Regions from separate parts of the Clostridium chauvoei genome, predicted to be linked through region 2. Evidence: a T-box and tRNA genes for the amino acid it is inferred to sense, from the RefSeq annotation. Region 2 holds a T-box; the other holds one or more tRNA genes.
What was found. A T-box is a leader RNA that pairs with one kind of tRNA and senses whether it is charged. The one in region 2 lies ahead of asnS (asparagine--tRNA ligase), so its partner is inferred to be a tRNA-Asn.
Positions count from the first base shown of each region.

Region 1: it encodes a tRNA-Asn, which carries the amino acid that the T-box ahead of asnS (asparagine--tRNA ligase) is inferred to sense. The anticodon was not compared.

Region 1 covers NZ_CP018624.1:120,732-127,976, forward strand. The annotation lists rRNA gene BTM21_RS00635 (16S ribosomal RNA) at 487-2,001, shown strand; tRNA gene BTM21_RS00640 (tRNA-Ile) at 2,104-2,180, shown strand; rRNA gene BTM21_RS00645 (23S ribosomal RNA) at 2,309-5,212, shown strand; tRNA gene BTM21_RS00650 (tRNA-Asn) at 5,267-5,341, shown strand; gene BTM21_RS00655 (polysaccharide deacetylase family protein) at 5,645-6,547, shown strand; gene BTM21_RS00660 (response regulator transcription factor) at 6,650-7,245, shown strand, end outside.
Region 2 covers NZ_CP018624.1:2,472,246-2,479,490, reverse strand. The annotation lists gene BTM21_RS11730 (hypothetical protein) at 1-93, shown strand, start outside; gene BTM21_RS11725 (hypothetical protein) at 105-674, shown strand; gene BTM21_RS11720 (ABC transporter ATP-binding protein) at 697-1,350, shown strand; gene asnS (asparagine--tRNA ligase) at 1,506-2,900, opposite strand; T-box leader at 2,962-3,204, opposite strand; gene BTM21_RS11710 (cytochrome b5 domain-containing protein) at 3,296-3,988, shown strand; gene BTM21_RS11705 (metallophosphoesterase family protein) at 4,032-4,727, opposite strand; gene BTM21_RS11700 (M24 family metallopeptidase) at 4,851-5,927, shown strand; gene BTM21_RS11695 (NupC/NupG family nucleoside CNT transporter) at 6,012-7,235, opposite strand.

The DNA.
Region 1 (7,245 bases), 520 kb from region 2:
TTAAGACTACATAGAAGTAACATTTATTTTGATATTTTATCTAAGTAAAATAGTTCTATAAAAAGTAATTTAGTTATTTTTCATAGAACTATTATCAATTAAAATACATAAATGTATTTTAATTGAATAAGTAATTTCTTAAACTTTACCTAGTGTATCAATATAAGAAAAATCAAGGAAAAATCAGTATAATTGTAGAAAAATAAGAATAATTTGATTAGAATAGAGCAAAGATATATGTATATATTAAATGCTATGATAGAATAGTCCTTGTCCTTGAGAGACGGGTCGCAAATGACTCGGAAAACTCTTTAAAACATATTAAAAAATATGTTGACAAGAAATTCTTAAGGTGGTAAGATAAACAAGTCGCTTGAGGCGATAAGATCTTTGAAAATTGAACAGAATAAAAGTTAAGTATAACCAGCAATTCTTTTGAAAGTCTTAAAACAAAGACTCAAAGTAATTTGAGCACAGATTAAACTTTTTAGTGAGAGTTTGATCCTGGCTCAGGACGAACGCTGGCGGCGTGCCTAACACATGCAAGTCTAGCGAGGAGAGTTCCTTCGGGAACAAACCTAGCGGCGGACGGGTGAGTAACACGTGGGCAACCTGCCTTGTAGAGGGGAATAGCCTTCCGAAAGGAAGATTAATACCGCATAATATTGCAGCTTCGCATGGAGCAGTAATTAAAGGAGCAATCCGCTACAAGATGGGCCCGCGGCGCATTAGCTAGTTGGTGAGGTAACGGCTCACCAAGGCGACGATGCGTAGCCGACCTGAGAGGGTGATCGGCCACATTGGGACTGAGACACGGCCCAGACTCCTACGGGAGGCAGCAGTGGGGAATATTGCACAATGGGGGAAACCCTGATGCAGCAACGCCGCGTGAGTGATGAAGGTTTTCGGATCGTAAAGCTCTGTCTTCAGGGACGATAATGACGGTACCTGAGGAGGAAGCCACGGCTAACTACGTGCCAGCAGCCGCGGTAATACGTAGGTGGCGAGCGTTGTCCGGATTTACTGGGCGTAAAGGGAGCGTAGGCGGACTTTTAAGTGAGATGTGAAATACCCGGGCTCAACTTGGGTGCTGCATTTCAAACTGGAAGTCTAGAGTGCAGGAGAGGAGAGTGGAATTCCTAGTGTAGCGGTGAAATGCGTAGAGATTAGGAAGAACACCAGTGGCGAAGGCGACTCTCTGGACTGTAACTGACGCTGAGGCTCGAAAGCGTGGGGAGCAAACAGGATTAGATACCCTGGTAGTCCACGCCGTAAACGATGGATACTAGGTGTGGGAGGTATCAACTCCTTCCGTGCCGCCGTTAACACATTAAGTATCCCGCCTGGGGAGTACGGTCGCAAGATTAAAACTCAAAGGAATTGACGGGGGCCCGCACAAGCAGCGGAGCATGTGGTTTAATTCGAAGCAACGCGAAGAACCTTACCTAGACTTGACATCTCCTGCATTACTCTTAATCGAGGAAGTCTCTTCGGAGACAGGATGACAGGTGGTGCATGGTTGTCGTCAGCTCGTGTCGTGAGATGTTGGGTTAAGTCCCGCAACGAGCGCAACCCTTATTGTTAGTTGCTACCATTTAGTTGAGCACTCTAGCGAGACTGCCCGGGTTAACCGGGAGGAAGGTGGGGATGACGTCAAATCATCATGCCCCTTATGTCTAGGGCTACACACGTGCTACAATGGCAAGTACAACGAGATGCAATACCGCGAGGTGGAGCTAAACTATAAAACTTGTCTCAGTTCGGATTGTAGGCTGAAACTCGCCTACATGAAGCTGGAGTTGCTAGTAATCGCGAATCAGCATGTCGCGGTGAATACGTTCCCGGGCCTTGTACACACCGCCCGTCACACCATGAGAGTTGGCAATACCCAAAGTTCGTGAGCTAACCGCAAGGAGGCAGCGACCTAAGGTAGGGTCAGCGATTGGGGTGAAGTCGTAACAAGGTAGCCGTAGGAGAACCTGCGGCTGGATCACCTCCTTTCTATGGAGAAATCTAGTTAACAAGATGATTAACTAGTATATTTCAAAAGAAACGTTATCTTAACTTCTGTTCAATTTTGAGGGATTTTTCCTTCAAGAGTATGGGTCTATAGCTCAGCTGGTTAGAGCGCACGCCTGATAAGCGTGAGGTCGATGGTTCGAGTCCATTTAGACCCACCATTGTTCTTTGAAAATTGCACATGAATTAAAACAACTTTATTAACAAATGTTAATTGAGAAGTGACAACAAGCCAAGAAAAATATTCTTTGTGATATAAATTGACTCTTTGTAAAAAGAGAACCGTAAAGGTCAAGCTACAAAGGGCGCATGGTGAATGCCTTGGCATCAGGAGCCGATGAAGGACGTGATAAGCTGCGATAAGCTTCGGGTAGGCGCACATAGCCAGTGATCCGGAGATTTCCGAATGAGGGAACTCACATGGGAAACCCCATGTATCCTGTAATGAATAAATAGTTACAGGAAGGTAAACCTAGGGAACTGAAACATCTAAGTACCTAGAGGAAGAGAAAGAAAAATCGATTTTCTGAGTAGCGGCGAGCGAAAGGGAAAGAGCCCAAACCAGAGATTTATCTCTGGGGTTGCGGACAGAACATTAAATAAACTAATTTGTAACCGAAAATAATTGGAAAGTTAGGCCATAGAGTGTAATAGCCACGTAGGTAAAACAGAAAGGTTTAGAGTTCTGATCCAGAGTACCACGAGACACGTGAAACCTTGTGGGAAGCAGGGAGGACCACCTCCCAAGGCTAAATACTACCTGATGACCGATAGTGAAGCAGTACCGTGAGGGAAAGGTGAAAAGAACCCCGGGAGGGGAGTGAAATAGAACCTGAAACCGTGTGCCTACAACCGGTCAGAGCACCATATGAGTGTGATGACGTGCTTTTTGTAGAACGAGCCAACGAGTTACGGTATGTAGCAAGGTTAAGTACTTAAGGTACGGAGCCGAAGGGAAACCGAGTCTTAATAGGGCGACTAGTTGCATGCCGTAGACCCGAAACCGGGTGACCTATCCATGGCCAGGTTGAAGCGGGGGTAAAACCCCGTGGAGGACCGAACCACGTTGCTGTTGAAAAAGCATGGGATGAGCTGTGGATAGCGGAGAAATTCCAATCGAACTCGGAGATAGCTGGTTCTCCTCGAAATAGCTTTAGGGCTAGCGTCGGATATGAGTAATGGAGGTAGAGCACTGAATGGGCTAGGGGGCGTATCGCTTACCGAACCTTATCAAACTCCGAATGCCATATACTATTAGTCCGGCAGTCAGACTACGAATGATAAGATCCGTGGTCAAAAGGGAAAAAGCCCAGATCGTCAGCTAAGGTCCCAAAGTGTAAGTTAAGTGGAAAAGGATGTGGGATTTCTAAGACAACTAGGATGTTGGCTTAGAAGCAGCCACTCATTGAAAGAGTGCGTAATAGCTCACTAGTCGAGAGATCCTGCGCCGAAAATGTCCGGGGCTCAAACTTACCACCGAAGCTACGGGCTCATCGTAAGATGAGCGGTAGAGGAGCGTCGTAATCGGGCTGAAGTCGTACCGTAAGGAGCGGTGGACTGATTACGAGTGAGAATGTTGGCATTAGTAGCGAGATGTGAGTGAGAATCTCACAGGTCGAAAATCTAAGGTTTCCTGGGGAAGGCTCGTCCGCCCAGGGTTAGTCGGGACCTAAGCCGAGGCCGATAGGCGTAGGCGATGGACAATCGGTTGATATTCCGATACCACTACAATCGTTATTATCGATGGTGTGACGGAGAAGGATAGGATGTGCTAGCGATTGGAAATGCTAGTCTAAGCGTTTAGGGAGTTGAAACAGGCAAATCCGTTTCAACAATTCTGAGGCGTGATGGGGAAGGCCAAAAGGCTGAAGTATCTGATTCCATGCTTCCAAGAAAAGCATCTAGAGAGAGAAGTAGTGCCCGTACCGCAAACCGACACAGGTAGATGAGGAGAGAATCCTAAGACCAGCGGAAGAATTGCAGTTAAGGAACTAGGCAAATTGACCCCGTAAGTTAGCGAGAAGGGGTGCCTACGAGAGTAGGCCGCAGAGAATAGGCCCAAGCAACTGTTTAGCAAAAACACAGGTCTCTGCTAAAGCGCAAGCTGATGTATAGGGGCTGACGCCTGCCCGGTGCTGGAAGGTTAAGGGGAACACTTAGCGCAAGCGAAGGTGTGAACTTAAGCCCCAGTAAACGGCGGCCGTAACTATAACGGTCCTAAGGTAGCGAAATTCCTTGTCAGGTAAGTTCTGACCCGCACGAATGGCGTAATGACTTGGGCACTGTCTCAACTGCAAATCCGGCGAAGTTGTAGTGCGAGTGAAGATGCTCGCTACCCGCGATTGGACGGAAAGACCCCGTAGAGCTTTACTGTAGCTTAGCATTGAATTCCGATATTGTCTGTACAGGATAGGTGGGAGACTGGGAAACTAGGGCGTCAGCCTTGGTGGAGTCATCCTTGGGATACCACCCTGACAGTATTGGGGTTCTAACCGGACGCCATGAATCTGGTGACGGGACATTGTTAGGTGGGCAGTTTGACTGGGGCGGTCGCCTCCTAAAAAGTAACGGAGGCGCCCAAAGGTTCCCTCAGAACGGTCGGAAATCGTTCGAAGAGTGCAAAGGCAGAAGGGAGCCTGACTGCGACACCCACAAGTGGAGCAGGGACGAAAGTCGGGCTTAGTGATCCGGTGGTACCTCGTGGGAGGGCCATCGCTCAACGGATAAAAGCTACCTCGGGGATAACAGGCTGATCTCCCCCAAGAGTCCACATCGACGGGGAGGTTTGGCACCTCGATGTCGGCTCGTCGCATCCTGGGGCTGTAGTAGGTCCCAAGGGTTGGGCTGTTCGCCCATTAAAGCGGCACGCGAGCTGGGTTCAGAACGTCGTGAGACAGTTCGGTCCCTATCCGTCGCGGGCGTAGGAAATTTGAGAGGAGCTGTCCTTAGTACGAGAGGACCGGGATGGACTGACCTCTGGTGCACCAGTTGTTCTGCCAAGAGCATGGCTGGGTAGCTAAGTCGGGAAGGGATAAACGCTGAAAGCATCTAAGCGTGAAGCCCCCCTCAAGATGAGATTTCCCATAGCATAAGCTAGTAAGACCCCTTGAAGAACACAAGGTTGATAGGTCAGAGGTGTAAGTGTGGTAACATATTTAGCTGACTGATACTAATAGGTCGAGGGCTTGACCAATAACGAAATGGCAAAAATTCATGTGCAATTTTCAGAGAACATCTGAAAAAATGTTCCGTGGTAGCTCAATGGTGGAGCACTCGGCTGTTAACCGATAGGTTGGAGGTTCGAATCCTCTCCACGGAGCCATTATTTTACTAAAATAGTTTTATAAGAATGGATATTATCTGTTTTTATAAAACTATTTTTTTTGTAGTAATAAAATGTAATATTATGTATTATAAATGGCGAATATTCAACTTCAAGAATAGTTAATTAATATGGAATTATGTAAGTTTATATCAAAAAAACAACTTTATAGAAAATATATAATGAAATATTGTAACTATTTTGTAACTTTTGGTTAACAAAATGTAATGATTTGAGGGGGACAAGGGTATATAATTAATTTAGATGAATTTATTAGCTTTGAATAGGAGTGTGCTAGAATATATGAAAAAAAAGAAGAGATTTATTGCATTTATAGGGGTGTTAATTCTTTGTATAGTTACAGTTACGATAATTTCTAGTAAAATAAAGAATAATACTGTGGATATAAAGGCAGATGAAATAGAACAGAAAAAAGATAAAGATGATTCTAATGCTGATAAAAATACTACAAAAGAAATTACTTTAGATAACTCAAATTATTTATCTTTAGAAAATGATCCTAATGCAGACGATGCATCAGTAGTATTACCAGAAACTATGTATAAATGGAATTTTCAAAGAACAGATAATAGAAAAATTGCATATCTTACTTTTGATGATGGTCCATCAGAAAATGTAACTATACCAATATTAGATGTCTTAAAGGAGAATAATATTAAAGCTACATTCTTTACTTTAGGAACTTCAATAGAAGATACTCCTAAGTCAGGGGAGATCCTTAAGAGAATGGCAAAAGAGGGACATGCAATAGCAAACCATGGATATTCTCATAATTATAAACTTTTATATCCAAATGGTTGGATAGATGTAAATACTTTCATGAATGATATGAATAAAAATAGACAAATACTTAAAGAAAAATTAGGAAAAGATTTTGATACAAGAGTAATTAGAATGCCTGGTGGACATTGTAGTTGGAATGGAATAACAGCATTAGATCAAGAACTAGCTAAACAAGGGCTTTATCAAACTGATTGGAATACATTAAATGGAGATGCAGAAGGAAATAATCATACTCCGGAACAATTATTATCAAGATTAAAAGATACACTTGAACAATTTGATTATGATACAGTAATAGTTTTAATGCATGATTCAACTTCAAAGCAAACAACTGCACAATATTTACAAAGTGCGATAGATTATTTAAGAGCAAAAGGTTTTGAGTTTAGAACATTAAAATAAAGAGGCGGATACACCGTCTCTTTATTTATATGTTTATATATTTGGAAAAAGCAAATAATTAAAGTATTATATAAAGTAATTAGTAATTTAAGAGGTGAGTTTATGGGGAAAATTTTATTAGTTGAAGATGAAGATAGTATTAGAGGATTTTTAAAGATAAATTTAAAAAGAAATGATTTTGATGTATTAGAAGCTGCTACTGGTGAAGATGGATTAAAAATTGCTGAAATAGAAAAGCCTTCTATTGCTATTTTAGATGTTATGTTACCAGGAATAGATGGGTTTAAGGTATGTGATAAATTAAGAAGAAAATATCCTAATATGGGAATAATAATGTTAACAGCTAAAGGGCAAGATATAGATAAAATTATGGGTTTAGAATATGGAGCAGATGATTATATAGTAAAGCCATTTAATCCTTTAGAAGTAGTTTTAAGAGTTAAAGCATTATTAAGAAGAGTTTTAGAAAAAAAAGAAAAAAAAGATAAGTTAATAGTAGGAGACTTTACGATAGATTTATATGCTCAAAAGTTATTAAAGAAGGAAGAGGAAATAGATCTTACTCCAAAGGAGTATTTATTAATGAAATTATTTTTAGAAAATCCTAACAGAGCTTTTACACGGGATGAATTATTAGATTTAGTATGGGGAGAAAATTATTTTGGAGATTCTAAAATAATTGATGTTAATATAAGAAG
Region 2 (7,245 bases):
GGAGATGTTATTATAGAAACTTATGGTGGATTAGTAACAGAGTATAGTATATATAATATTTTTATTTTATATTATGGATTACTCCATATATAATAGTATTAAATTTGCTTAATTTATCTACAATAGATAGATTTAGAGAAAGTACAACTTTAGTCCTACCAAGAGTTAAAAACAAGGCAAAGTGGTTTATAGCTTTTAATTTAACGATAATAATAAGAATAAGTATATATTTTTTTGTATTATTTTTATCTTCGCTAATTGTAATTTTGATAAAAAGTGGATATATAGCATTTCAAAATTCACCAGTACACATAAATAGCGTAATAAATATAAATCAATATGGTATTTCATTATATATTATTTTATTAAATATTTTGACAGTAGTAGCTATACAACTTTTTTTAAATAATTTATATTCTATTTTTTCAAGATCAAATGAAGCAAGTGTTATAGGAATACTATTTTATATAGCGCCAATATTTTACCCTAAAAATACTGAATTTTGCAAAATATTTTTGATTAATAATGGAATGCTAAAAAGATACGAAATGTTTGAGAGTGGATTTAATGGATTGAATTTTAAGAGTTCTTTGATATTTATTATTGCTTTTATAATAATAAATTTTTTCATAGGACTATTTATAATCAAAAAACAGGATATTGTAGATATTTAATTATTAGTAGGAGGGTAATTTTTTGAATGATAATGTAATAGAAATAGTTAATTATACAAAAATATTTAAAGGAACAACGGTTTTAAAAAATATAAATTTAAATATTATAAGAGGAAAATGCTACGGGATTGTGGGAAGAAATGGCTCAGGAAAAACCTTAATTTTAAAATCTATATGTGGATTTATTAAACCAACATCTGGATATGTAATGGTGAATGGTTTAAAAATAGGATTTGATGTTGATTTTCCTGATGATGTGGGAGCGTTAATTGAGCAACCAGGATTTTTACCAAATTATAATGCGTTTGATAATTTAAAGTTTTTAGCAAAGATTAGAAATAAAATTGGTAATGAAGAAATTGAAAAGATATTAAAATTTGTAGAGTTATATCCAATTGATAATAAGTTAGTAAAAGAATATTCTTTAGGCATGAAGCAACGATTAGGTATAGCACAAGCTATAATGGAGGATCCTGAAATATTAATATTAGATGAACCTTTCAATGGATTAGATAAAGAGGGAGTTAAAAACTTAAAAGAAAAGTTAATAGAACTTAAAGAAAAGGGAAAAACAATACTAATGACAAGTCATATATATCAGGATATAGAGGAGCTAAGTGACTATATTTATGAAGTAGATAATGGAGTTTTAATTAAACTTAAAGGTGATAATTAGTAGAAAGAAATCTATGAATGTTATAAATTCAGATTAATGTTTATTTTAGATTTAGGGACAGACATTAAAATAGTCAGTTAGTTATTTTACTACAATTTAGTAAAATAACAATAAATAAACCCTAGTAAACAAACTGTTTACTAGGGTTTATTATATTAAAAATCAGATTGTCCTGTAGTTCTTGGGAATGGTATTACGTCTCTTATGTTTGACATACCAGTAACATACATTATAAGTCTTTCAAATCCTAATCCGAATCCAGCATGTTTAGTTTCACCGAATTTTCTAAGGTCTAAATACCACCAATAATCTTCTTCTTTAAGACCTAATTCAGCCATTCTCTTAGTTAAAACATCAATTCTTTCTTCTCTTTGGCTACCACCGATTATTTCACCTATTCCAGGAACTAATAAGTCCATAGCTGCAACAGTTTTTTGATCTTCATTTAATCTCATATAGAATGCTTTGATATCTTTTGGATAATCAGTAACGAATACTGGCTTTTTGAAGTGTTCTTCAGTAAGATATCTTTCATGTTCAGTTTGTAAATCGATACCCCATTCTACTGGATAATCAAATTTCTTATCTGCTTTCTTTAAAATTTCTACAGCTTCAGTATAAGTAACTTTTCCGAAGTCTGATGAAATTACGTGAGTTAATCTATCCATAACTCCTTTATCAATAAATTGGTTAAAGAATGCCATTTCTTCTGGACATTCAGTCATTACATATTCAATAACATATTTTAGCATATCTTCAGCTAATTCCATATCATCCTTTAAATCAGCAAATGAAATTTCAGGTTCAATCATCCAGAATTCAGCTGCATGTCTAGCTGTATTTGAATTTTCAGCTCTGAAAGTAGGTCCAAAAGTATAAACATTTCTAAAGGCTAGAGCATAACACTCAGCATTTAATTGTCCTGATACTGTAAGGTTTGATTCTTTACCAAAGAAATCTTGGCTAAAATCTATGTTACCATCTTCAGTTTTAGGTGTGTTGTTTAAATCTAGAGTTGTTACTCTAAACATTTCTCCAGCACCTTCGCAGTCACTTCCAGTTAAAATTGGTGTGTGAGTATATACAAAACCTCTTTCTTGGAAGAACTTGTGTATAGCATAAGCTGCAACAGAACGAACTCTAAATACAGCTGAGAATGCATTACTTCTTGGTCTTAAGTGAGATATTGTTCTTAAATATTCAAAAGTATGTCTTTTCTTTTGAAGAGGATAGTCTGATTGAGATAATCCTTCAATTACTATTTCTTTAGCTTGAATTTCAAATGGTTGTTTAGCTTCTGGTGTAGGAACTAAAGTACCTATAACAGTTATTGATGAACTTATAGGTAATTTAGATACTTCTTTAAAGTTTTCTAATTTGTTTTCAAAAACTATTTGAACGTTTTTGAAAAAAGTCCCATCATTAACTTCAATAAATCCAAATGCATTTGATGCTCTTAGTGTTCTTATCCATCCAGAGATTTTAACTTCTTTTGATAAATATTCATTTTCGTTTCTATAAAGTGATTTTACTAAAACTACTTTATCCATAAGTTTTCCTCCTAATATATCATAAAATTTATTTTTAAAAATAAAAAAACCTCTCATCCCTAAAAGGGACGAAAGGATACTTTCGCGGTACCACCCAAATTGTCATAAGATATGACCACTTATCTGACACAAATAATGTCATCCAATTAATAACGGTTTGAATCCGTCTAAGCCTACTCTCAATAAATAGATTTCGGTTAGAAACTCAGAGATGTTCTTCACTAAAGGCTTCGTATAAGGCTTACACCGTTCCTTACTCGCTAAGACTACGTCCAATAGCTACTCTTCTCATCACAGTAATAAAATATGATGTTTATTACGATTTTACACTAATTTACTAACATTTGCAACTTTTTATCATAATATATTTGTATAGTGTTTATTTGGAGGATTTTATGACAAAAAAGAATTTCTTAGAAGAAAAATTTATAGAACTAAATCAACTTAAAACTATTTTATTAACTTATCCTAAAGATTACAAGGAGAGTATTATAGATGTTATGAGTGGCGTTTGTGATAAGGTTACTGAATACTTAGAGGATTGTAAAAAGCATACTTTTAGAAGTGTCCCAATTACTAATCAAAAATTTACAATAGAAGAGTTAGCTAAATATAATGGGAAAAATGGAATGCCTGCGTATGTAGCCATTGATAATAAGGTTTATTCTTTGGAAAATGTTGATGCTTGGAAAAATGGAATGCATAATGGATTGAAAGCTGGAAATGATTTAACGGAATTTTTTAAGTCTTGTCATGAAGGTGCACAAATTTTATTAGATAACTTAGAATTAGTAGGGGAATTGATTCCAACTATGTCTAGGAGATACAGAGAAAATATTATTGAAAACTTACCAATAGAATATACTATTGAAGAATTAAGCAAGTATAATGGAAGAGATGGAATGCCTTCTTTAATTGCTATTAATGGAACTGTATATGATGTTGCTGATGTTGATGTGTGGAAAGATGGTGTTCATTTTGGAGTTATGGCAGGGAAGAATCTAACTAATGAATTTTTGAATTGTCATGCTAAAGAAATGGATAAGATATTAGAAAAGTTAAGAATTGTAGGAACTTTAATAGAATAAATAAAAAATACCAATACATAAAGAACCTATGTATTGGTATTTTTTATTCTTTTCCTGTTGAATATGAATTTGAAAGTTCACTTGGGAAAGATAGCATTTGAGTATCTTTTACAATTCTTTTGAATTCATACTCTAATTCTCTAATTTTACTTTCAACAGTATTATCTTTTATATCTAATATGCAATATGTTATATTAGGTCTACCGATTTTAGGTTTTCCAACACTACCAACATTGATAAATAATTTATTATCGAATTTTTTAATAGATGGTATATGAGTGTGGGCACAAACTAATACATCGCAATCTAAATCCTTCATTATAGCATTAGTATTTTCTCCATCTTCAAATAGGTATTCATTTATCTTGTTAGGACTTCCATGAACAAACTTAATCTTTATTTTATCAAAAGTATATTCAAGAAACTCTGGTAATTGACTTAAGAAGAATTTATTGGATTCTCTTACTTCCTCACAACTCCAAGGCAGAGCAAAGGAGTTTATTTTTGTATCTCTTATATAACTAAAAGCACCATCTACTACTGAGGCATCATAGTTCCCTTTAATACAAGGTAAATTTCTTCTTTTGATTAAAGCAATAACTTCATTTGGGTGTGGGCCATAGCCAACAAGATCACCAAGACAAACAATCATATCAACTTTTTGTTCATCTATATCTTCTAATGCTTTCAATAATGCATAAATATTGCCGTGAATATCTGAAATGGCAGCTATCCTCATTTTATCCCCTCCTAAAAAAACGTATATTATATTATACCACTTACAAGTATTGCATAGATAGTATTTTAGCTTTGTAGTATACTATTATTTATAGGGAAATAAAACATTTAAGGAGGAACAAAAATGAAAGCGACTAGAATAAAAAAAGTATTAGAAGCTATGGAAAAACAAGGTTTAGAACAAATAATAGTAACGGCAGCACCTTCAATTTTCTATTTAACAGGAAAGTGGATTTCTCCAGGAGAGAGAATGATAGCTTTATATTTAAATAGGAATGGGGAGCATAAATTCATAGTAAATAAGCTATTTCCTGTATATGAAGATTTAGGCGTAGATATATTATGGTATTCAGATATAGAAGATCCTATAAACTTATTATGCACAGTTGTGGATAAAGAAAAAGCTTTAGGTGTGGATAAAAATTGGCCTGCTCATTTTTTAATTAATTTAATGAATAGAAATGGAGCAAAGGGTTTTGTAAATTCATCTCCTATAATAGATAGATTAAGAATGATAAAAGATGAAGAAGAAATAGAACTTATGAAAAAATCTTCTAAAATAAATGATAAAGTTATGAAGGAATTATGGAGTAATCTTAAAGAGGGATATTCAGAAAAGTATTATTGTAACCTTTTAGCAGAATTATATGAAAGAGAAGGAGTAAACTCATTTTCCTTTTCACCTATAATTGCAACAAGTCCAAATGGAGCAGATCCACATCACAAATCAGGAAAGTCACTTTTAAAGAAAGGTCAAAGTATAGTAATAGATATGGGGGGCGTATATAATTATTATTGTTCAGATATGACTAGAACTATATTCTTTGGAGAAGAGCCAAGTAAGGATCATGCAGAGATATATAATGTAGCTAAAGAAGCTAACTTAAAAGCAATTTCAAAAGTTAAAGATGGAGTTAAATTTTCAGATATAGATAAAGCGGCAAGAGGACATATAGAGGATGCTGGGTATGGGGATTATTTTACTCATAGAACAGGACATAGTATAGGAATAGAATGTCATGATTTTGGGGATGTAAGCTCTGTTAATAATGAGGAAATTAAAGCAGGCATGATATTTTCAATAGAGCCAGGAATATATCTAAAAGATAATTTTGGTGTAAGAATAGAAGATTTAGTTTTAGTAACAAAAGATGGATGTGAAGTATTAAATTCAGTAACAAAAGATATAACAATACTTTAAATATATAAAGCAAAAACCTAGCCAAAGGGCTAGGTTTTTTTATAGTAAAAATAATATTTCTTTTAGCTTTTGAAAATCTACAAATTAGAATAAGACACCAGCAATTGTTGCTGTTAAGCAAGTTGCTAGAACCCCACCTAAAAGTGATTTTAAACCTAAGCTTGCAATTGTCTTTTTCTTTTCTGGTGCTAAACCACCAATACCAGCTATTTGAATAGCGATTGAACTAAAGTTAGCGAATCCGCATAAAGCGTAAGTTAACATCATAACAGTCTTTGGTTGTAATGTACCAGCTGTTATATAGTTTGAAAGCTCTGAATAAGCAACGAATTCGTTTAATATAATCTTTTGTCCTAATAAGCTACCAGCAGTTGGGATATCTACCATTGGAACTCCCATAATGAATACTAATGGTGAGAATAACTTACCAACTATCCATTGGAAGCTTAAATCTGGGAATCCAAATACTCCACCTATAGATCCGATAATGAAGTTAAGTAATGATAATAAAGCAATAAATGCAAGTAACATAGCTCCAACGTTTAATGCTAATCCTAAACCGTCACTAGCTCCGTTAGCAGCAGCTTCAACAACATTTGATGCAGTAATTTCTACTTGAATATCAGTAGAATTTTTAGTTTTACTTTCTTCAGTTTCAGGAACTAAAATCTTAGCTAATATTAACCCTGCAGGTGCAGCCATTATACTAGCAGTTAAAAGGTGTCCAGCGTTAACTCCCATAGCAACGTATCCAGCCATAACGCCTCCAGCAACAGTAGCCATACCACCAATCATAATAGCCATTATTTCTGATCTAGTCATATCTTTTACGAAAGGTTTAACTAATAATGGAGCTTCAGTTTGGCCTAAGAATATATTACCAACAGCACTTAAAGTTTCTGATCCACTTGTTCCAAGTAATTTACAAATAAACTTAGCTATAAATTTAACTATAGCTTGCATAATTCCAAGGTAGTATAAAACACCCATTAAAGATGAGAAGAAGATAATTGTAGGTAATATTTGAACTACCCATACAAATCCTACAGGACAATTTGAATCAGCCAAATTTCCGAATAAGAATACAGTACCTTCTTTTGTAAATTCAAGTAACTTAGTAATAGCTGTACTTGCACCTTCAAACACAGCTCTACCAGCAGGAACTTTTAATATAAGAAGCGCTAATACAACTTGTAACGCAAGTCCAGTACCAACGAGTCTCCAGTTAACTTTCTTTTTATTTTCTGAAAATAAGAATGCTATTCCTAAAATAGCGATAATACCTATAATACCGATAAATCTATTCAATGTTAATCTC